2 regions of the Nonomuraea sp. NPDC049028 genome follow, and region 2 is predicted to be linked to the other one. Evidence: riboswitches for the same ligand, from Rfam matches in the RefSeq annotation. Region 2 holds a riboswitch; the other holds the start of a gene.
The links. Region 2 has a riboswitch for glycine ahead of gcvP (aminomethyl-transferring glycine dehydrogenase). Riboswitches for the same ligand answer to the same signal wherever they lie in the genome.
Positions count from the first base shown of each region.

Region 1: it holds a riboswitch for glycine, as region 2 does, so the genes downstream of both, gcvT (glycine cleavage system aminomethyltransferase GcvT) here and gcvP (aminomethyl-transferring glycine dehydrogenase) in region 2, are expected to answer to the same signal.

Region 1 is NZ_JBICTR010000002.1:879,508-890,998, forward strand. It holds gene ACGFJ2_RS10180 (SDR family NAD(P)-dependent oxidoreductase) at 1-162, opposite strand, end outside; gene ACGFJ2_RS10185 (helix-turn-helix transcriptional regulator) at 250-1,086, shown strand; gene ACGFJ2_RS10190 (hypothetical protein) at 1,403-1,603, opposite strand; gene ACGFJ2_RS10195 (L-serine ammonia-lyase) at 1,649-3,025, opposite strand; gene gcvH (glycine cleavage system protein GcvH) at 3,078-3,467, opposite strand; gene gcvT (glycine cleavage system aminomethyltransferase GcvT) at 3,464-4,549, opposite strand; glycine riboswitch at 4,680-4,777, opposite strand; gene ACGFJ2_RS10210 (gamma-glutamyl-gamma-aminobutyrate hydrolase family protein) at 4,870-5,559, opposite strand; gene ACGFJ2_RS10215 (3-oxoacyl-ACP reductase) at 5,598-6,362, opposite strand; gene ACGFJ2_RS10220 (aldehyde dehydrogenase family protein) at 6,368-7,711, opposite strand; gene ACGFJ2_RS10225 (glutamine synthetase family protein) at 7,717-9,093, opposite strand; gene ACGFJ2_RS10230 (FadR/GntR family transcriptional regulator) at 9,202-9,906, shown strand; gene ACGFJ2_RS10235 (hypothetical protein) at 9,971-10,726, shown strand; gene ACGFJ2_RS10240 (hypothetical protein) at 10,723-10,911, opposite strand; gene ACGFJ2_RS10245 (WD40 repeat domain-containing protein) at 11,309-11,491, opposite strand, start outside.
Region 2 is NZ_JBICTR010000015.1:116,559-128,049, forward strand. It holds gene ACGFJ2_RS48100 (multidrug effflux MFS transporter) at 1-1,246, opposite strand, end outside; gene ACGFJ2_RS48105 (zinc-dependent alcohol dehydrogenase family protein) at 1,349-2,365, opposite strand; partial or broken gene ACGFJ2_RS48110 (helix-turn-helix transcriptional regulator) at 2,542-3,430, shown strand; gene ACGFJ2_RS48115 (tetratricopeptide repeat protein) at 3,564-4,364, opposite strand; gene gcvP (aminomethyl-transferring glycine dehydrogenase) at 4,659-7,496, opposite strand; glycine riboswitch at 7,653-7,745, opposite strand; gene ACGFJ2_RS48125 (MerR family transcriptional regulator) at 7,780-8,400, opposite strand; gene ACGFJ2_RS48130 (bifunctional nuclease family protein) at 8,549-9,019, opposite strand; gene ACGFJ2_RS48135 (MerR family transcriptional regulator) at 9,129-9,791, opposite strand; gene ACGFJ2_RS48140 (FHA domain-containing protein) at 9,850-10,362, opposite strand; gene ACGFJ2_RS48145 (sugar phosphate nucleotidyltransferase) at 10,656-11,491, opposite strand, start outside.

The DNA of each region.
Region 1 (11,491 bases), on a different contig from region 2:
CGCCCCGGGGACGGAGTGTGCGACCCGCTCCGACGCCCAGCTCAGGCGCTCCAGGCTGCGCGCGACCATGATGACCGTGGCGCCCGCATCAGCGAGACCGACCGCGATCTGCTCGCCGATGCCTCCGCTTGCCCCGGTGATTACTGCGACTGGGTTCGACATGCCACCAGCGTCCGTGCAACGACCTGGGTCGTTCCAGGTACTACCAGTACCACCCGGTGATCATGCTGCGGGTGCGACAGTGAGGACATGAGTCCCGAACTGTCCCGTGCGTTGCGCTCCTGGCGCGAGCGGGTGACACCGGCCGAGGTCGGAATACCCGACGTTGGGCTTCGGCGGACGCCCGGGCTGCGCCGAGAGGAGCTGGCATCACTCGCTGGGATCTCGGTCGACTACCTCGTCCGGCTCGAGCAGGGACGCGCGCGACACCCCTCACCGCAGGTACTGGGGGCGTTGGCCCGGGCACTGAGGTTGTCCGCTGCGGAACATGACCTGCTCTGGCGCGCGGCCGGCGCACAGACGCCGGCGTCCGGATGCGTCCCGCAGCACGTCGGGCCGGGTGTCGCACGAATCATGGACAGTCTTGCCCACACACCAGTGGCCGTGTTCACCGCGAGCTGGGACCTGGTCGTGGCAAACGCGCTGTGGGTCTCCTTGTTCGAACTAAGCGAGCGGCTACCGACCCGAGAACGGAACTTGGTCTGGCGCCACTTCCGAGACCTGCCGAACCACGTGGTCCACACCAAGGAGGAACACCAGCAGTTCGGACGACAGCTCACTGCCGACCTTCGGCGTGCCACCGCCGTGTACCCGAACGACCGCACCCTCGCCGAGCTGGTCCGAGACCTCCGAGAGAGCAGTCTTGAGTTCGCTGAGCAGTACGACACCTTCGCTCTTACCCCGCGCAGATCACAGCCCAAGACGATCGACAGCCCCGCGGTCGGCCTCGTCACGCTGGACTGCGACGTGCTCACGACACTGGACTCGGACCTCCGAGTAATGGTGTACAGCACTCGACCGGGAACCGACGCCGCCAGCAAGCTCGACCTGCTCCGCGTCGTTGGATCGGCACAGTTCGGGAGCTGACTACACCCTCAACTGCGAAGAGCCTGTTGTGGGCGCCTCATGCGGCCATGGATCACACAGGCAATCAGAGATTTGGACGGACCACTTGAATAGTGATCACTTCCGCACCTTCGTGCAAGGTAACCGTGTACCAGATGGTTACATCGTCGCGGACGAGATTCAGCTCGTAGGCGTCTGGGACGCCGTCCATGGGTCGGCGAGCGTAGGTCGTGGCTCGTCCAGGAGGGTGAAAATGGCGAGCTGAACGGGTCTCCGCAGCACTTCTGGCAGGGCCTCGATCTGTTCCCACGCACGCTCAGGGAAGGCGATACGCCGGTCAGCCACTGATGCCCCACTCGGCGGCCAGCTCGTCGCGCGTGAACGTTCGCAGCCGGCCTGGGTTGGCGGCGTTGTCCATGATGGCTAGCAAGGCCTGCTGGCGTCCCAGCTCTCGGCGCAGCCGCCTGACCTCGGCCTTGAGCGCCTCATATTCGTCACGAGGGACGGTGATGACCTCGTCGCGGTGATGTGCCGTCATGCTCTCACGCTACCTGCTCTCTGCGACGTTCTCAGGTGCCGAATGTCAGCACTCGATCACGTTGACGGCCAGGCCCCCGCGCGAGGTCTCCTTGTACTTGTCGAGCATGTCCTTGCCGGTGTCGCGCATCGTCTTGATGGCCTTGTCCAGGGCGACGAAGTGCCGGCCGTCGCCGCGCAGGGCGATGCGGGCCGCGGCGATGGCCTTGATGGAGGCCACGGCGTTGCGCTCGATGCACGGGATCTGGACCAGACCGCCGATCGGGTCGCAGGTCAGGCCCAGGTTGTGCTCGATGCCGATCTCCGCCGCGTTCTCCACCTGCTCGGGCGTGCCGCCCAGGACCTCTGTGAGGCCCGCGGCGGCCATGGAGCAGGCCGAGCCGACCTCGCCCTGGCAGCCGACCTCGGCGCCCGAGATCGAGGCGTTCTCCTTGAACAGGACGCCGATCGCCGCCGCGGTGAGGAAGAAGCGGACGATGCCGTCGTCGTCGGCGTGCGGGATGAAGCGGGAGTAGTAGGTCAGAACGGCGGGGATGATGCCCGCGGCGCCGTTCGTGGGAGCGGTGACGATGCGGCCGCCCGCGGCGTTCTCCTCGTTGACCGCCAGCGCGAACAGCGACACCCAGTCCATGGCGTGCAGCGGGTCGGTCTTCGGCGACTCGGTCTGCAGGCGGCGGTGGAGGCGGTTCGCGCGGCGCTTGACCTTGAGACCGCCCGGCAGCACGCCCTCCTTGGCGATGCCGCGTTCGACGCACTCGCACATGACCTGCCACAGGTGCAGGATCTGCGCGCGGATCTCGGCGGCGGAGCGGCCGAACGCCTGCTCGTTCTCCAGCATCAGCGCGGAGATGGACAGACCCGTGTTGGAGCAGTGCTTGAGCAGCTCGTCCCCGGTCGTGAAGGGGTAGGGCAGAACGGTGTCGTCAGGCTTGATGCGGTCGGCGCCGGTGGCCTGCTCGTCCACCACGAAGCCGCCGCCGACCGAGAAGTAGACCTTCTCGCGCAGCTTCTCGCCCGATGCGGAGAAGGCGGTGAAGCGCATGCCGTTCGGGTGCTCGGGCAGGGAGATCTTGCGCTCGAAGACGAGGTCCTCGCCCACGACGAAGGGGATCTCGTGCGTGCCGTAGAGCCGGACCGTGCCGGACTCGCGCATCGCGGCCAGGCGCGCGTCGATGGAGTCCACGTCGACGAGTTCGGGCTTCTCGCCCGACAGCCCCAGCAGGACGGCCTTGTCGCTGCCGTGGCCCTTGCCGGTCAGGCCGAGCGAGCCGTACAGGATCGCCTCGACGCGGGCCGTACGCGTGAGCAGGTCGTCGTCGTGCAGACCGCGCGCGAACTTGTGCGCGGCGGCCATGGGACCGCCGGTGTGTGAGCTCGACGGGCCGATGCCGATCTTGAACAGGTCGAAGACGCTGATCGCCATTGATGGGCGCCCTTCAGAAGGGCCGGGGTCCGGCAGGACCCCGGCGGGTGGGTCAGGACTCGCCTGAGGTGAGCGCCGAATACTCCTCGGCGGTGAGCAGGTCCTCGGGGTCGCCTTCCACGCGCACGCGGAACATCCAGCCGTCGCCGTAGGAGTCGCTGTTGGCCAGCGACGGATCGTCCACGACGGCCTGGTTGACCTCGACGATCTCGCCGCCGACGGGGGTGTAGATCTCGCTCACCGACTTGGTCGACTCGACCTCACCCACGGAGTCGCCCGCCTCGACGGTCGAGCCGACCTCCGGAAGCTGCACGAAGACGACATCACCCAGCGCCTCGGCCGCGTAGGCCGTGATGCCGATGGTCACGGTGATGCCGTCGTCGAGCCCGGCCACCCACTCGTGCTCCTTGGTGTAGCTCAGGTCGTCTGGGATGTTGCTCACTTGTTCCTCCTGTAAAAGGGCAGCTCAATGAGGTCCATAGGTTCATGGCTGCCCCGGATGTCCACGGCCAGACCTGCGTCGGCCCCATTGTCGACGTAGGCCATGGCGATGGGCTTACCCAGGGTCTGGGAGGGTGCCCCGCTGGTGACCTCGCCGACGACGGCGCCGTCCTTGGTCACCGGGTATCCGTGGCGCGGCACCCGGCGACCCCGCGCGACCAGTCCGACGAGCCGGCGCCGCGGCGGCGTGTCCTTGACCGCCTCCAGCGCCGACCTGCCGACGAAGTCGCCCGGCTTGTCGAATTTCACCACTCTGCCCAGCCCCGCGTCGAACGGGGTCAGCTCGACGCCGAGCTCGTTGCCGTACAGCGGCATGCCCGCTTCGAGCCTGAGCGTGTCACGGCTGGACAGACCCGCCGCCCGCAGCCCGTACGGCCGGCCGGCCTCGGTCAGCGCGTGCCAGAGCGGGACGGCGTCCTGGTTGGCCACGAACAGCTCGAACCCGTCCTCGCCCGTGTAGCCGGTGCGCGCGATGAGCGCCTGCCGCCCGTCGACCAGACCGGGCAGGCCCGCGTAGTACTTCAGCCCGGCGAGGTCGGCGTCGGTGAGCGTGGCGAGGATCTCCTGCGCGCGCGGCCCCTGGACGGCGATCAGCGCGTACTGCTCCGAGCGATCCTCGACCACCGCGTTGTACGACTTGGCGCGATTTTTCAGCTCTTCCCCGACTTTTTCATAGTTGGAGGCGTTAGCCACCACCATGAACTCCTCGTCCCCGAGCCGGTAGACGATCAGGTCGTCCAGCACCCCGCCATGCTCGTTCACGATCATGGTGTAGCGGGCCCGGCCGGGCGCGAGCGCTGACAGGTGTCCCACCAGCGCGTAGTCGAGTGCCTGACCCGCCTGAGGCCCGGTCACGAAGATCTCGCCCATGTGGGAGAGATCGAACAGCCCGGCCGCCTGGCGCACGGCGTTGTGCTCGGCGGACTCGCTGCCGTAGCGGAGCGGCATCAGCCACCCGGCGAAATCGGTCAATGTCGCGCCGAGGCTCTCGTGGACCTCTCGGAGCGGTGTAGGACGTGACATATGCGCACCTCAGGGCAGGATCGGATGCCAGACATCCTCCCCCTCTGTCATGGGTGCCTGAGAGCTTCGCCCGTAATTTGCCGGACTTTCACCTTCGGCGAGGCCGCCAGGCCTGCTTTCCAGAGGACACCTCGTCCGTGCGGTCCTTTGCCTTGAGAGGTTCGCGGGGAGGGCTTGCTCCTTCAGGGGACCTGGCCGGATGCCAGGACACTCTCCCGCACGGTTTCGACGGTGATGTCCGCAAGCCTAGTGCTGTTATGGGGGAGTTGTCGCGTGCGGATCCGGTCGCTTGGGGCCAAAAGGGCTGTACCGGGGGCGGCTCAGCAGGTGGCGACGAGCGCCTCGAACAGCGCGCAGTCCTTCGCCGCCTCCGGATGCCACTGCACGGCCATGGCGAACGTCTGGGAGTCCAGCTCCACCGCCTCGATCGTGCCGTCGTCGGCCACGGCGGACACGGTCAGGCCGGGCGCGAGCCGGTCGATGGCCTGGTGGTGGTAGTGCGGCACGGCCACCGGCTCGGCCCCGAGCGCCTTGCCGACGAGAGTTCCCGCGACGGGCCGGACGGGCAGGTGGCCGAACTCGCCGGGTGCGGGGGAGTGCCCGGTGTGTCCCACCACATCGGGCAGATGCTGGTGCAGGGTCCCGCCGAGCGCGACGTTGAGCACCTGCATGCCCCGACATATCCCGAGATAGGGCAGGTCGGCCTCAAGAGCCGCCTCGATCACCGCGAACTCCGCCGTGTCCCGAAATTTCCGGATGTAGCCGGTCTGGTCGTGTGGCTCCTGGCCGTACCGCTCGGGCGAGACATCACCACCACCGGCCAGGATCAACCCGTCCAACCGCGCCACCAGCCGGGCGGGCGACCCGGCGGGCGGCAGGATCACCGGCTGCCCGCCGGCCCGGACCACCTGCTCCACGTACATGTACGGCAGCAGGGCGACCGGCAGCTCCCACACGGTGTAGCGGGCAGGCTCGACATAGGACGTGATCCCGATGACGGGTCGCTCCACAACTTCCCTTCCTAAAGTTCCCTTCCTAAAGGTCCTTCCTAAAGAGGCGTGACGTACGCGCCCGAGATGCCGCCGTCGACGAGGAACTCCGAGCCCGTGATGAAGGAGGCGTCGTCGCTGGCCAGGAACGCCACCGCCGCCGCGATCTCCGACGCCTCGGCGAAGCGCCCCACCGGCACGTGCACCAGGCGCCGCGCGGCCCGCTCAGGGTCCTTCGCGAACAGCTCCTTCAGCAGCGGCGTGTTGACCGGCCCCGGGCACAGCGCGTTCACCCGGATCCCCTCGCGCGCGAACTGGACGCCGAGCTCGCGCGACATCGCGAGCACCCCGCCCTTCGAGGCCGTGTACGAGATCTGCGACGTCGCCGACCCCATCACCGCCACGAACGACGCGGTGTTGATGATCGAGCCCTTGCCCTGCCGTTGCATGTACGGGATCGCGTGCTTGCAGCACAGGTAGACGCTCGTCAGATTCACCTCCTGCACCCGCCGCCACGCCTCGATGCCGGTCTCCAGGATCGAGTCGTCCTCGGGCGGCGAGATGCCCGCGTTGTTGAAGGCGATGTCGACGGAGCCATAGGTGTCGTACGCCGTCCGGAACATCCGGACGACGTCGTCCTCGCTGGTCACATCGACCTTGACGAAGAGCCCGCCCACCTCGGAGGCGGCCTTGGTGCCCGCCTCCTCGTCGACGTCGGCGCAGACCACCTTGGCGCCCTCTTCGGCGAACCGCCGCGCGGTGGCCAGGCCGATGCCGCCGCCCGCGCCGGTGATCACGGCGACGCGGTTGTGCAAACGCTGCATGTGTGTCACTCCGTTGAGATGAAGACGTTCTTGGTCTCGGTGAACGCCATGAGGGCGTCCGGGCCCAGCTCCCGGCCGAGGCCGGACTCCTTGAAGCCGCCGAACGGCGTCCAGTGGCGGACCGAGGAGTGCGAGTTCACCGACAGCGCGCCCGCCTCCACGGCTCGCGCGACGCGCAGCGCCCGGCCGACGTCGCGGGTCCAGATGGAGCCGCTCAGGCCGTACGGCGTGTCGTTGGCGATCCGCACCGCCTCCGCCTCGTCCGCGAACGGCACCACCGACACCACCGGCCCGAAGATCTCCTCGGTGAACGCCCGGTCGGTGAGCGCCGGCGTCAGGACCGTCGGCGGGAACCAGAACCCCTTGCCCTGCGGACAGTCGCCCTGCCAGTACGACGGGCCGTCGATAAAGCCGCGCACCCGTTCCAGATGTTCGGCGCTAATCAGGGGGCCCATCTCGGTGCTCTCGTCGAGCGGGTCGCCGACCCTGACATTCTGTACGGCCGGCAGCAGCAGCTCCAGGAACGCGTCGTAGACCTCCGCCTGCACCAGGATCCTGGATCGGGCGCAGCAGTCCTGCCCAGAGTTATCGAAGACGGCATACGGCGCCGTTTTCGCCGCTTTTTCCAGATCCGAGTCCGCAAACACGATATTTGCGGATTTGCCGCCTAGTTCGAGGGTTATCCGCTTTACCTGGGTTGCTGCCTTGGCGGCGATCTCCTTGCCCACCTCGGTCGAGCCGGTGAACACGATCTTGGCCACCTGCGGATGCTCGACCAGGCGGGCCCCCGCGACCTCCCCTGCCCCAGGCAGCACCTGGAGCACCCCCTCGGGGAGGCCCGCGGCGAGGGCCAGCTCGGCCAGCCTCAGCGCGGTCAGCGGGGTCCATTCGGCGGGCTTGACGATCACCGTGTTGCCCGCGGCCAGGGCCGGGGCGACGCCCCAGCTCATGATGAGCATCGGGAAGTTCCAGGGCACGATCACGCCCACCACGCCCAGCGGCTCCTGGAAGGTGATGTCCACGCCACCGGGCACCGGGATCTGCTTGCCGTGGTTGCGCTCGGGGGCGCCGGCGTAGAAGTGCAGCACGTCGCGTACCGCGCCCGCCTCCCAGCGGGCGTTGCCGATCGGGTGGCCGGAGTTCGTGAGCTCCAGCAGGGCCAGCTCCTCCCGGTGCTCGTCCACCAGGTCGGCGAAGCGGCGCAGCAGCCGCGCCCGGTCGCCGGGCGACACGTCGCGCCAACCCTGGTAGGCCCGCCTGGCACGCTCCACGGCCCGGTCGACCTCGGCCGCGTCGGCCAGCTCCACGTCGGCGAGGATTTCCTCCGTCGCCGGATTGATGATCTGCATCGTGCTCACATCCGCTCGAAACCCCGGAACAGCTCCCAGTCCGTGACAGCCGCGTCGAAGGCGGCCAGCTCGATCCGGGCGTTGTTCGCATAGTGCGCCACCACGTCGTCGCCGAACGTCTCCCGCGCCAGCTTCGACCCCTCGAACAGCGCCAGCGCGTCCCGCAACGTGTGGGGCACGGTCTCGGCGCCGGAGTCGTAGGCATTGCCGCCGAACGCGTCCTCCAGCGGCAGCTCCTCGTCGATGCCGCGCAGCCCGGCCGCGATCAGCGCCGACACCGCGAGGTAGGGGTTCACGTCGCCGCCCGGCACCCGGTTCTCGATGCGCAGCGACTCCCCGTGGCCGACGAGCCGGAGCGAGCAGGTGCGGTTGTCCACGCCCCATTTGACGGCCGTGGGGGCGAAGCTGCCGGGGACGTAGCGCTTGTAGGAGTTGATGTTCGGGGCGTAGAAGAGGGTGAGCTCGCGCATGTGGGCCAGCTGCCCGGCGATGAAGCGGGCGCCGAGCTCGGACAGCCCGTGGGGGCCGTCGCCCGCCATCACCGGGTCGCCGTGCACGCTCCGCAACGAGATGTGGATGTGGCAGGAGTTGCCCTCGCGCTGGTTCGGCTTGGCCATGAAGGTGATCGACTTGCCCTCCTGAGCCGCGATCTCCTTGGCGCCGTTCTTGTAGATGGAATGGTTGTCGCAGGTCTTCAGCGCCTCGTCGTAGCGGAAGGCGATCTCGTGCTGGCCCAGGTTGCACTCGCCCTTGGCGGACTCGACGTACAGCCCAGCTCCCTCCATGTCCCGCCTTATCCGGCGAAGGAGGGGTTCGATGCGGGCCGTACCGAGGAGGGAGTAGTCGACGTTGTAGAGGTTCGCGGGGGACATGTCGCGGTACGCGCGCTTCCACGCGTCCTCGTAGCTGTCCTCGTACACGATGAACTCCAGCTCGGTGCCCACGAAGGCGGCCAGGCCGCGGTCGGCGAGCCGGGCGAGCTGCGCGCGCAGGATCTGCCGCGGCGAGGCGGTCACGTCGTCGCCGTTCTCCCAGGTCAGGTCCGCCATGAGCATGACGGTGCCCTCCTGCCACGGAACCCACCGCAACGTGGAAATATCGGGCTTCATCACGAAATCGCCGTAGCCGCGCTCCCACGACGACATCGCGTAGCCGTCGACCGTGTTCATGTCCACGTCCACGGCGAGCAGGTAGTTGCAGCCTTCGGAGCCGTGCCCCAGCACCTCGTTCAGGAAGTAGCGCGCCGACAGCCGCTTGCCCTGCAACCTGCCCTGCATGTCGGCGATGGCGAGCAGCACGGTGTCGACCCGTCCGGCGGCCACCTCGTCACGCAACTCGTCGACGGACAGCGCTCCGGGCTGTGGAAGACCTCGCTCGCTCACAGAAGTTCGCTCGCTTTCCCGCTAATTGGGCTACTCTTAGACCATTGATGTGCATATGGGGATCGCTTGTCAAGACCTGAGGACACGTTGGACGACTCGGCGCGGTTGATGACGGTGTTACGGCCGGTCAGGGCAGGAAACGCCTTCGAGGAGACGGTAGAACGGCTGCTCCAGGCGATCAAGCTCGGCGTGGTCGCGCCGGGCCGGAAACTGCCCCCGGAGCGTGAACTGGCCGTTCAGCTCGGCATCAGCCGGGTGACGCTGCGCGAGGCGATCCGGGCGCTCCAAGACGCCGGTTACCTCGACGTACGGCGCGGCCGATACGGCGGCGCGTTCGTCACCTACGCCCCGCCCCCGCCGGAGAGCGGCGACCTGCGCAGGGTCGTGGCCGACATGGGCACGGCCGACCTCGCCGACGCGCTGACCTTCCGCATGGCGGTCGAATGCGGCGCGGCGGCGGTGCTGGCGGCGGCCACGCTGACCGACGACCAGCGCTCCCTCCTGCGCGGCCGGCTCGCGGCACTCAACAAGGCGGGCATCGGGGACTACCGGCGGCTGGACACGGCCTTCCACCTCTCGATCGCCGAGCTGACCGGCTCCGCCCTGCTCGCCACCGCCTGCGCCGACGCGCGCCTGCGGGTCAGCGACCTCCTCAACGCCATCCCGATGCTCCAGGTGAACCTCGACCACTCCGCCCGCCAGCACGAGGCGATCGTGGCGGCCATCCTGGCGGGCGACCCGGAAGGGGCCCGCCGAGCAGTGGCGGAGCACCTGGAGGGCACGGCGGCGCTGCTGCGCGCGTTCCTGTCTTGAGTTCGTTTCCCGGTCCAAATGGTCAAGGGATGACGATTGGCCTCGTAGCATCGTTTTCAAGGTCATGGGGAACTGGTTCGAGCTGAGCATTGTCGACACGGGACGGCTGCCGCTGTTCTGTTTCTTCGTCGCGCTCATCGGGGCCTTCGTGGCCACCCGCGTCAACGTGCGGCTGATCAGGGCGAAGGTCGGCTGGTTCCGCAACGTCAACGTGGGCGAGATGCACATCCACCACGTGGTGTTCGGGGTCGTGCTCATGCTGGTCGGCGGGGTCAGCGGGCTGATCGTGTCCTCGGCGTCGCAGGTGGCCTACGCCGCGGCGGCCGCCGTCTTCGGGATCGGGTCGGCGCTGGTGCTGGACGAGTTCGCGCTGATCCTGCACCTGCACGACGTGTACTGGGAGGAAGAGGGCCGCACCTCGGTCGACGCGGTGTTCATCGCGGTCGCGATGACGGGGCTGCTGCTCACCGGGCTCCGGCCGCTGTCGTTCGACTACGGGACCCCGGTCAACCCGGGTGCGCTGCTCGTGGCGAACATGGTGCTCGCCGTGATCACCCTGCTGAAGGGAAAGATCTGGACCGGGATAGTGGGCCTGTTCGTGCCCGTGCTGCTGCTGGTGGGCGCGGTGCGGCTGGCCAGGCCCGGGTCTCCGTGGGCCCACCTGTTCTACCAGAAGCGGCGCCCGCGGAGGCTGGCCACGGCCGCGCACCGGGAGGAACGGTGGCGCCGGCCGGTGATCAGGGCCAAGATCGCGGTCCAGGAGTTCGTCTCGGGGCGGCACGACCTGCCCTCCACCCGGCGTGGACGCCGGCAGATCTAGCCCGCGCTGTAGACGGGTTCGTCCCAGTCGACGTGGTGTTCGTAGATCCACCGGCTCGGGTTGTCGCCGGTGCGGGCCATGCGTCTCATGGCGAGGCTCATGATCAGGTCGCGGGGCACGCGGGCGACGGGACCGAGCGTCTTCCAGCCGCCGGTGCGCTTGCCCTGCGCGACGACGCGTTCCACGCGCTCGCGCCGTAGCGAGCCGCAAACCCCCAGCCAGTGGGAACAGTGGCTCAAGGTCACCCGCACCGCGATCTGCAAACACGCGATCACCGCTGATAGGGGCAACGGCAAGCCGGACAAACCCGCCGCCCCACGCCTGATCCACACCCACTGCCACCGTCGGCCGACCGCCGACACCGGCCAGCACTTCTGGCAGCCCGCGAGCCCACGGAGCTTGCTTGAGCCGGTTGCTCGGAAACGGGCATGGCCGGTTCTGAGGCCCGCTGCAGCAATGCAGCGGGCCCAGCGGCGACGGCGGTCGGCAACTTCCCGAAGGGCACAACAGGCTCAACTACCGCAAGCTGGCCTTTACCGGCTCATTCATCTCCCGATTCTGCCGCTTTACTGAGCGACAGGCTCACTTCCCTGACCTGCCGCCAAGAGGACATATGGCAAACGGCCTCTTGCCCAGTACGTCGGGAGGTGACTCGGTACTTACGGACTCCCAAAAACCCGGCACGGGCGGAAGGGGCGGAGACTCTCTACAAGCGTCCTCCATGAAACCCTTGCGCAGGTTGGGCAGTAGCCACGAATAGGCACC
Region 2 (11,491 bases):
CCATCGCAGTCGTTTCGGCCGTCCCGACCATGGTGGCCGCGGCAGGCGCGTGTCGGCGGGCGAAGAGGAGGCAGGCGCTCGCGCCGAGGAGGACGGCGACGACGGTGACGACGCCTAGCGGGAGGATGCTGGTGGCGCCCGCGATGCCGACGAACGGGGCGGCCACACCGCCGAAGCCGTACCTGACCGTGCCGAGCAGGGAGGACGCTGTTCCCGCCATCCGCGGGTAATCCGCCAGAGCGAGGGTGCTGGCGGGTGCGGAGGAGATCGCCACGCCGCCGGCCAGGAAGAACAAGGACGCGATGACCACCCAGAGCGGCATCGGGGTGAGGCCGGAAATGAGGAGCCCGGCGGCACCGCCGCCGGCGACGAGGATGCCGATGGCGAGGGTGCCGGTGATGCTCCATCGTTCGGCGCCGCGGCCGCCGAGCCACCCGAAGAACGCGAAGCCGGCTGAGTTGAGTCCGAAGGCGGCCGCGTACCACTGCGGGGAAAGGCCGTAGATGTTCTGCAGGACGTATGTGGCGCCGGCGAGATAGGCGAACACGGCGGCCCAGAGGAAGCCCTGGTTGAGGAGGGCGCCGAGGAAGACCCGGTCGGCGAGCAGCGTGCGGTAGTCGCGCATGGTCTGGGCGAATCCGCCTCGGACACGATGGTCGGCCGGAAGTGTCTCCGTGAAGATGAGCAGGGTGGCGATCAGGATGCCGGCGCCGATGACCGCGAGGACCACGAACAGGCCACGCCAGTCGACGAGCGCGGTGAGCAGCCCGCCCAGCAGCGGGCCGACGATCGCGGCGCACGCTCCGACCACGGTGAGCCGGCCGTAGAAGCGGATCAGCTCGCCGCCGGAGTGGACGTCGCGGCCCGCCGCCTGAGCGATGACGATTCCGACCCCGCCGGTGAGGCCTTGCACGAGCCGGGCGATGATGAGCACCTCGACGCTGGGGCTGATCGCGCAGAGCGCGGAGGTGACGATGTACGCGGCGACGCCGAGGCGGAGGATCCCTCGCCGCCCGAACTGATCCGAGATCGGTCCTGCGATCAACTGCCCGGCGGCCAGCCCGATCAGGCACGCGGTGACGGTCAACTGCGCGATGGAGGTCGCGGCACCGAGTTCGACCGTCAGTGCCGGCAGCGCGGGCAGGTACAGGTCCATCGAGATCGGCCCGAACACCGTCAGCAAGAGCAACAGGGGCGGCAGAAATCGCCCCGCTACAGGCTTGGACGGCGTTGTGGTCTCTGGCATCGTTCTTGCTTTCCTCGCGAGGTCGACGGGAGGGAGGCTGGGCGAAGGTCGCTACCGGGCTGTCATTCGGCCATGCGCGCACATGTCCGCTGACGCACGGGGTCAGGGCTTGAGGAGGGTCTTGATGGCGCGGCGCTCGTCCATGGCCTTGTAGCCCTCGGCGACCTGCTCCAGCGGCAGGGTGAGGTCGAAGACCTTCCCGGGGTTGATCCGCCCCGACAGGACGTGGTCGATCAGGTCGGGCAGGTAGCGGCGTACGGGGGCGGGGCCGCCACGCAGGCCGACGTGGGAGAAGAACAGCTCCTGCCCGTCGACGGCGACCTCGTGGGGGACGCCGACGAAGCCGACGTTCCCGCCGGGCCGCGCCGAGTGCAGGGCCTGCCGCATGGCCTCGGCGGTACCCACGCACTCCAGGACCGCGTCGGCGCCGATGCCGCCGGTCAGCTCCTTGATCCGGGCGATGCCCTCCTCGCCGCGCTCGGTGACGATGTCGGTGGCGCCGAACTCCCTGGCCAGCTGCTGCCGGGGCTCGTGGCGGCTCATCGCGATGATCCGTTCCGCGCCCATCTCCTTGGCGGCGATGACCGCGCACAGGCCGACCGCGCCGTCACCGACCACCACGGCGGTCGAACCGGGCTTGACCTCGGCGGCGTCGGCGGCGTACCAGCCGGTGCCCATGACATCGGAGACGGCCAGCAGGCCGGGCCACAGCTCCTCGTCCGGCACCTGGTCGGTGGCGACCAGGGTGCCCTGCGCGTTGGGGATGCGCACGTACTCGGCCTGGCAGGTGCTCATGAACTCACGGTTCAGGCAGCTGGACTGGAAGCCGTTGCGGCAGTTCGCACACGTGTTGTCCGAGGTGGCGAACGAGCCGACGACGAACTGACCGGGCCGGACCGCGGTGACCTGGCTGCCGACCTCCTCCACGAAGCCCACGTACTCGTGACCCATCGGGTGAGCCTCCTGGGCCGGCTCCAGGCCGCGGTAGGACCACAGGTCCGAGCCGCACACACAGGTGACGGCCGTCCGGATGATCGCGTCGGTCGGCTTGAGGATCTTCGGGTCCTCCAGGGTCTCGAAGCGCACATCGCCGGGGCCGTGGATCACTGCTCCGCGCATCAAAGTTTCCTTTACGTGGTTAGGCGTCTGATATGCGGCTGCCGCCCGGTCGTACCGAAGGCGCAGGATTCCGCCGCAATCCACCTAACCGGCATTCCGCGGTGGTTACGAGTTACCAGCGAGAGGTGTACTCCCAGTACATCCCTCGCTTGGCGCTGACGCCGTACGGTCGAGCTGTGGACAATCGTGACGAGGTCCGCGAGTTCCTCACCTCGCGGCGAGCTAAGATCACCCCGGAGCAGGCCGGCCTGATCGCCGGATCCCGGCGGCGCGTCCCCGGTCTGCGCCGCAGTGAGGTCGCGGCCCTGGCCGATCTGAGCGCCGAGTACTACGCCAAGCTCGAACGAGGCAACCTCGCCGGCGCCTCCGCGGCGGTGCTCGAAGCCCTCGCCCGCGCCCTGCGGCTCGACGACGCCGAGCGCGCCCACCTCCTGCACCTGGCCCAGACCGCCGACGGCTCGGACGTCCTCACCCGCCCCCGGCGCCGCGCCGCCCGGCCGCAGACGCTCCATCGCAGCCTGCAGTGGACGCTGGACGCGATCACCGCCGGACCCGCCTTCGTGCAGAACAGCCGCATGGACGTGCTCGCCGTCAACCAGTTCGCCCGCGCGTTCTTCGCCGACCTGTACGCCTCCCCGGCCAATCAGGAGAATCTGGCCCGGTTCGCGTTCCTCGACCCGGCCTCCCATCGCTTCTACCCGGACTGGGGTCCCTTCGCGGACATGTGCGTGGCCATGCTGCGCACAGAAGCCGGCCGCAACCCCCACGACAAAGAGCTCCACGACCTCGTCGGCGAACTGTCGACCCGCAGCGATGAGTTCCGCACCCGCTGGGGCGCGAAACGTCCGCCGGCACGGCACCGGAACCAAACGCTTCAACCATGCCATCGTCGGAAAGCTCACCCTCGCCTTCGAGGGTTTGCAGATGGTCGCCGACCCCAGCCTCACCATCACCATCTACACCGCCGAACCCGGCTCACCCTCCGAGGAGGGCCTGCGCCTGCTCGCCTCCTGGGCGGCCACTCAGGAAGCCCGGACCCACACGGAGCCGTTGGCGGCGGACTGACCGGTCGGTGGCGAGGTCGGCGAGGGAGACCTCACCGACTGCGTAGCGCCGGCGGATGGAGCGGCAGGCGGGCGCGGGCGTCCTGAAGACGGTCGCGGGCGTCCTGGAGACGCTCGCGGGGCGGGGAGGTCGGTCAGGTGTCGCGGTCGTAGCGCAGACGGACCTCCGCGGCCAGCGTCTCGTCCTCGTGCTCCAGCCCGTACGTCCAGACGCGGCCCGCGTCGTCGACGCGGCCACGCAGCGGCAGGGTCCTGGCCAGCAGCTCGATGGCCAGCCCGCTCGTCGGCGCGTCACCGCCGTCCTCCACCGCCCCCGCGAACTCCGCGCAGGCGAGCTCCAGGTGCGCGATGCCGAGCTGCACCCGCAGCCGGGCCACGTCGTCCTGGGGGGCCACCTCGAGCGCCTCCAGCAGCACCTCGGCCGCCTCCCCCGGCTCGCCCCGCTCCAGCAGCAGCTCGGCCAGTTGCTGCGCGGCGTGCGCGCCCACGTCGTCCGGCCCGGCGGCGGCCAGCGCGGCCCGCAGCTCGTTCTCCGCCTCGTCGTAGTCGCCGGCCAGCAGGGCCAGCCGGGCCAGGGCGAGACGCGCCAGCGGGACGTAGGCGGCCGTGCCAACGCCCAGGACCGCCTGCCACGCCCCCCTGGCCTGCTCGGCGCGGCCCTCGCGCTCGAAGCCCTGCGCGAGGTGACAGGCCGCCTGAGCGGCGAACTCCGGATGTCCGGTGGCCAGCGCGACCCGGGCGGCCGCCCGGGCCCCCTCCGGGTCGCCGCGCTCGTCGAGCACCACGGCCAGGCCCACGGCGGCCTGCGCCCGGTCGGGCTCCTCGGGGTCGGCGGCCAGCTCGCTGAGTATGGCCGCCGCGCCGTCGAGGTCACCGTGCTCGGCCAGGCGGCGAGCGGTGTCGAGAGGCGGGACCTGCAGCTCTGAGAACGTCAAGAGAGCTCCTTAGGCGACGGTCGGACAGAGCCTAACGAGTTCCGGTGATCATGTCTTCTCACTGGCCACGTTCAGCCTGGGTGGCGGGAAAAAATCCCAGAAAACGGACGTAGCCCTCCCCGTCCGAGCACAGCGGACGGAGAGGGCCACGGTTACGCGGCGGAGAAGGCCACGGTCCCGCGAACGCGACGTGCGGGTCAGTCACGGACGCGACAGCCGGATCAGTCGCGAACGCGACAGCCAGCTCAGTTGCGGACGTAACGACCGGAGCCGTCGCGGACGCGACAAACCAGGTCAGTCCTCGTACGCCTCCAGCGGCGGGCAGGAGCAGACCAGGTTGCGGTCGCCGTAAGCCTGGTCGATGCGCCGCACCGGCACCCAGTACTTGCCCTCCCGCAGCGACGGCAGCGGGTAGACCGCCTCGGTACGGCTGTAGGGATGGGCCCACTCGTCGGCCGCGACGGCCTCGGCGGTGTGAGGGGCGTTGCGCAGCGGGTTGTCGGCCCGGTCGTAGGCGCCCGAGGCGACCCGCGCGATCTCGCCCCTGATGGCCACCATCGCGTCGACGAACCGGTCGAGCTCGGCCAGGTCCTCGCTCTCGGTCGGCTCGATCATCAGCGTGCCGGCGACCGGGAAGGACATGGTCGGGGCGTGGAAGCCGTAGTCGATGAGCCGCTTGGCCACGTCGTCGACCGTGACGCCGGTCTCCTTGGTGATCTGCCGCAGGTCGACGATGCACTCGTGGGCCACCAGGCCGCCGCGCCCGGTGTAGAGCACCGGGTAGTGCGGGGCCAGCCGCCGGGCGAGGTAGTTGGCCGACAGGATCGCCTGCTCGGTGGCCGCGGCCAGGCCGTCGCCGCCCATCATCCTGACGTACGCCCAGGAGATCGGCAGGATGCCCGCCGAGCCGTACGGGGCCGCGGAGACCGCGCCGACCGGTGAGCCGGGGCGCAGCGGGTGGCCCGGCAGGTAGGCGGCCAGGTGGCCGCGGACCGCGACCGGGCCGACGCCGGGGCCGCCGCCACCGTGCGGGATGCAGAAGGTCTTGTGCAGGTTGAGGTGCGAGACGTCGGCGCCGAACTCGCCCGGCTTGGCCAGCCCGACCAGCGCGTTGAGGTTGGCCCCGTCGACGTAGACCTGGCCGCCCGCGTCGTGCACCTTGGCGCAGACCTCGGTGATCGTCTCCTCGAAGACGCCGTGCGTCGACGGGTAGGTGAGCATGATCGCGGCCAGCGCGTCGCGGTGCTTGTCGATCTTGGCGTCGAGGTCGGCCAGGTCCACGTTGCCCTCGGAGTCGCAGGCCACGACCACGACGCGCATGCCGGCCATGACGGCGCTGGCCGCGTTCGTGCCGTGCGCGGAGGACGGGATGAGGCAGATGTCGCGGTGCTCGTCGCCGTGGTCGCGGTGGTAGGCCCGGATCGCGAGCAGCCCGGCGAACTCCCCCTGGGACCCGGCGTTCGGCTGGATGGAGACCGCGTCGTAGCCGGTCACCTCGGCCAGCCATTCCTCCAGGGTCTCGATGAGGTGGTGGTAGCCCGCGGCCTGCCCGTCAGGCGCGAAGGGGTGGATCCCGGCGAACTCCGGCCAGGTGATGGGCTCCATCTCGGTGGTGGCGTTGAGCTTCATCGTGCAGGAGCCGAGCGGGATCATGGACCGGTCGAGGGCGATGTCCTTGTCCTGGAGCCTGCGCAGGTAGCGCAGCATCGCGGTCTCGGAGTGGTGGCTGTGGAAGACGGGGTGGGTGAGGTAGCCGGACTCCCGCCTCAGCGCGGCCGGCAGCGTGTCCAGCCCTTCGTCGGCGAGGAGGCCGGCCACCGGCCCACTGACGCCGAAGGCGGCGGCGACCTGCTCGAGGTCGGCCGCCGTGGTCTTCTCGTCGCAGGCGATGGAGACGTGGTCGGCGTCGGCCTGCCACACGTTGACGCCGCGCTCGGCGGCCTGCCGGACGACGTCGGCGGCCCGGCCGGGCACCCTGGCCAGCACGGTGTCGAAGAACTCCCGGTGTACGACCTCGACACCGCCGCGGCGCAGGCACTCGGCCAGCGCGGCGGCGTGCCGGTGCACGCGGCCGGCGATGCGGCGCAGCCCCTCGGGCCCGTGGTAGACGGCGTACATGCCGGCGATGACGGCCAGCAGGACCTGCGCGGTGCAGATGTTGCTGGTGGCCTTCTCCCGTCTGATGTGCTGTTCGCGGGTCTGCAGGGCCAGCCGGTAGGCGGGCGCGCCGTCGGCGTCGACCGAGACCCCGACGAGGCGGCCGGGCATCTGCCGCTGCAGTCCTTCGCGTACGGACATGTAGGCGGCGTGCGGCCCGCCGAAGCCGAACGGCACACCGAAGCGCTGCGAGGAGCCGATCGCGATGTCGGCGCCGAGTTCGCCCGGCGCGGTGACCAGGGTCAGCGCGAGCAGGTCGGCGGCGGCCACGACCAGCGCGCCCGCGGCGTGCGCCCGCTCGGCCACCGCGCGGAAGTCGCGCAGCCGGCCGGAGGCACCCGGGTATTGGACGAGCACGCCGAAGCACTCGGGCAGCTCACCGTCGAGCGCGTCCTCGACCAGCGTGATGCCCAGCGGCTCGGCGCGGGTGGCCAGCACCGCCTTGGTCTGGGGCAGCGCGTCGGCGTCGACGACGAACACGTCGCTCTTGGACTTGCCCGCGCGCCTGGCCAGCGTCATCGCCTCGGCGGCGGCCGTGCTCTCGTCGAGCAGGGAGGCGCCGGCGACGTCGAGCCCGGTCAGGTCGGAGACGACGGTCTGGAAGTTGAGCAGCGCCTCCAGGCGGCCCTGCGAGATCTCCGGCTGGTAGGGGGTGTAGGCGGTGTACCAGCCCGGGTTCTCCAGCAGGTTGCGGCGGATCACCGCCGGGGTGATCGTGTCGTGGTAGCCCAGGCCGATCATCGAGGTGAGCACCCGGTTGCGGCCCGCGATGGCCCGCAGCTCGGCGATGACCTCGGTCTCACTGGCCGCGGCGGGCAGCGAGAGCCGGTCCTTGATCCTGATGGACTCGGGGACGGCCACCGCCACCAGGTCGGCCACGGACTCGAAACCCACGGCCTCGAGCATGCGCTGCTGCTCGGATTCGGACGGGCCGATGTGCCGGGTCGAGAACGGCGGAGCTGACAGGTCGGTCATGGAAGGTGCCTCCCGAGGGCTATGGAGACCGGCGCCTGGGCGCGGGCGAGTGCCGGATCTCCCCCTCTGTCATGGCGACCTGAGAGCTTCACCCCCATGAGGGCTTGCACCGTCGGTGAGGCGCGCCTGGCGGGCGTGCCTGCTTTCCAGAGTTGCCTACCCCGAGCGGTACGGGTGCCTGAGAGATTCCGGGGAGGGTTGCTCCTTCGGCGCCCCGGGACCAGCCCGGGACTCTCCCGCAGGGGGTCGTCAGCCTTGCGCCTCTTAGGTTACTACCGGATTGCTACCCTATGCGGCGCGCCCGTCGCCGCTGGGCCAGCTCGTCAGCGGGGTGGTCGGCCGGGACGCTGTCCTCGACCGCCGCCCTTTCCCCCGGCAGCTCCGCGAGGGAGCCCTCGACCTCGCGCCAGACCCGGCCGAGCGCGATGCCGAACACGCCCTGACCGCCCTGGAGCAGGTCGATCACCTCGTCGGCCGAGGTGCACTCGTAGACGCTGACGCCGTCGCTCATGAGCGTGATCTGCGCGAGGTCGCCGACCCCGCGGTCACGCAGGTGTTGTACGGCCGTACGGATCTGCTGGAGGGAGACTCCGGTGTCGAGGAGCCGCTTGACGACCTTGAGCACCAGGATGTCGCGGAAGCTGTAGAGCCGTTGGGAGCCCGAGCCGTGCGCGGCTCTTATCGTCGGCTGGACCAGCTCCGTGCGCGCCCAGTAGTCGAGCTGCCGGTAGGTGATGCCGGCCGCCGCGCACGCCGTCGGGCCGCGGTATCCGATGTCACTCGGCAGTGTCGTGGGCTGCTCGTCGAAGAGCAGACCCTGCTCTCCGGCACGCTGCCGCGCACTCTCACGCCGCACCGGATCTTCCTGGCCGGCCGTCTTTCCCTCGCCGCTGCTGACCGCCACGCGGACCTCCGGCTTTCTCTCATCCCATGGCCTGATCTGGGGGTTCGTAAAAGCGCGGCCATGGGTTTCACTTGCACCGTAGGACCGTGACCATGCGCAGTCAACGATCCCGCTCGGCGCGTCGTGAAGCGTAAATGCACTGAAATACCTACCCCGCCCGGCCAAAGTCTTCGGGGGTGATCGTGTCAAGGAACTCCCTGAACTTCTCCACCTCGTCCTCTTGGTCGTCGGGGATGATCACCCCGGCCTCCTGGACGACCTCCTCACTGGCGAAGATTCGTGCTCCGGTGCGCAAGGCGAGCGCGATCGAGTCGGAGGGCCGCGCGCTCACCTCTACGCCGTTGGAGAACACCAGGTCGGCGAAGAAGATACCGTCACGCAGGGCGACGATGTTGACCGCGCGCAGGCCCACGCCGAGGGCGCTCAGCACGTCCCTGAAAAGGTCGTGCGTGAGTGGCCGGGCTGGAGGCTCCTCCGCTTGGGCCAAGGCGATGGCCGTGGCTTCGGTCATCCCAATCCAAATCGGCAGGAACCTCTCCCCGTGTGCCTCCTTGAGCAAGACGATCGGCTGATTTGTGGGCATCTCTACGCGGACGCCCACGACCTCCATCTGCAACACGGGCTGCTCCATATTCGACTGGTCGGCGACCCCGGCACAGCTATTGGGCCGGTCCGCTTCTGCATTTCAACGTAACACCCGAGGGGCCTTGTATGTCCCGCTGGTCCGGTCATCGGCCTAGAACGGTTCGCACGCCCGTACGCACCAGAGCGGCGTGCAGGTCGAGCAGCAGCGCCGACAGCTCCCTCGCGGCCTCGTCAGCCTCTCCGATGGCCCCTGGGGCCCGGCGTTTGAGTATGGGCGCGACCGTCTGCTCCACCAGACCGCACTCGCGCTCGGCCGCGGCCTTGACCGCGCGCAGATGCCGGGCGTGCAGGCCGAACCGGGCCAGGGCGCCGACGCTGCGCGCCACGTTGAGCGCCTCCTCGTCGTAGCGCCTGGCCGTCGCCGAGAGCAGCCCGTAGTCCTCGAGCTCGGCCAGCGTGTCCTCGTCGAGCCCGGCCGCCTCCAGCAGCTCGGCGCGGCTCAGCCGCACCTCCCGCGTCTCCGGCCGGTCGGTCACGGCACGCGGGCGGCCGAAGTGCTCGGCCATCTTGTCCTTGATCACCCGCAGCGGCAGGTAGTGGTCGCGCTGCTCGGTGAGGATGTAGCGGAGCTGCTCGACGTGCAGGTGGGTGAACTTGCGGTAGCCCGACGGGCTGCGCTCCGGCTCGATGAGCCCCTCGCCCTCCAAGAAGCGGATCTTGGAGATCGACACATCGGGGAACTCGCCCTGGAGCATGGCGAGCACCTCCCCGATGCTCATGTGCGAACGTGCCGCCTGCGCGCTCATGCGGCTTCCTCCGTGAGCCGCATGAACGCTGTGACTATCGGTCGCTCGCTGGGCTCGCTCATGCGCCGGCGGCGGTCCGCATCAGGAAGACGAGGCGGAACTTGCCGATCTGCACCTCGTCACCGGAGTGCAGCGGCACCTCCTCGATGCGCTCCCGATTGACGTAGGTGCCGTTGAGGCTGCCCACGTCGCGCACGGAGAACTGGCCGCCGCGAAGGCGGTAGAACTCCACGTGCCGCCGGGAGACCGTGATGTCGTCCAGGAAGATGTCGCTCTCGGGATGGCGCCCCGTGGTGGTGAGCTCCTTGTCGAGGCGGAAACGGCTCCCCGCGTTGGGCCCCCTGGTCACGGTGAGCAACGCCGTGCCAGGCGGCAGCTGCTCCACCAGCGCGCGCTCGGCGAGGAGCATGTCACCGGTCTCAGCCTCGTACGCCTCGATTCCCGCGACAGAGATCGTCGATGTGGTGTCCCCGGCGACCTCGGTTCTGGTCAGCGGTGACCCACAACGGGAACAGAAACGGGCATCCTCGGGGTTGGCGTGCCCGCACTGCGTGCAGTAGACGCTCGGCATCGATCGGCTCGGCCTCCTACCGCGAAGACGCGGCAACGGGGATCTGGGCGCGCCTCGCTTCGCTCTTCAAGTTTGCGAATGCCGCAACTTACGCTGATCAGCGGCAAAGGTCAAGGCGGGGCGCTGGACGACGGGTTCGGACGGTGACAAAGTTACCGCCGCCCGCGCCCCAAGGTCCATGCCGCCGCGCGTTTCTACATTACGATCTTGCACGTTCCGGCGCCACCGATCCGCCAGTGTCACGTTCCGTGATGATTCTATGCGAATTGCCGTACAGATTTCGGTCCCGAGGCTCAGGAGGCCGCCTCCTCGACCACCCGGGCCCAGTGCTCCAGGAGCGACTGCGCGGTGTCCACGTCGGCGGCCTCGGCCCACAGATCGGTGACCGGCTCGGTGGCGGCGGGCAGGATCAGCACCCAGCTCCCGTCCTCGGCGGCCACCCGCACCCCGTCGGTGGTGTCGACGCGGCAGCCGTCCGGCTCGGCCTCGGCGGCCTCGATGACCGAGCGCATGACGGCGCCCTTGGCCGCCCACGGGGTCGGCACCGTACGCTTGAGCAGCTTGGCCTCGGGGATGCGCGCGTCGATCTGGCTGAGCGAGAGCCGGGTGCGGGCGACCAGGCCGAGCAGCCGCATGAACGCCGCCACCCCGTCGATCGCCGGACCGAACTCGGGCACCACGAAACCGCCCCTGCCGTCGCCCGCGAAGATCATGTCTTCGTCCACCGCGGCCGAGGTGAGGGCGTCGACCGCCGTGGAGGTCCAGCGCACCTGCACGCCGTGGAAGCGGCAGACCTGCTCGGCGACCCTGGTGGTGGTGACGGGCAGCGCCACCCGGCCGGTCCTGCGCTCGGCGGCGATCAGGTCGAGCACGACGAGCAGGGCCCGCTCCTCGCCGATCAGCTGGCCCATCTCGTCCACCAGCGCGATGCGCTCCCCCACGGGGTCGAACCGCACCCCGAAGGCCGCCCTGGAGGAGCTCACGAGCTCCGACAGGCGCTGCAGGTCCCTGCGGCGCTCGGCGAACGTCTCCGTGGGCGAGATGTCGTCCAGGCGGGCGTTCACGGTGAGCACGTCGACGCCGACCCGGCCGAGCAGCGTGGGCAGGACCAGCGCGGAGGTCCCTCCGG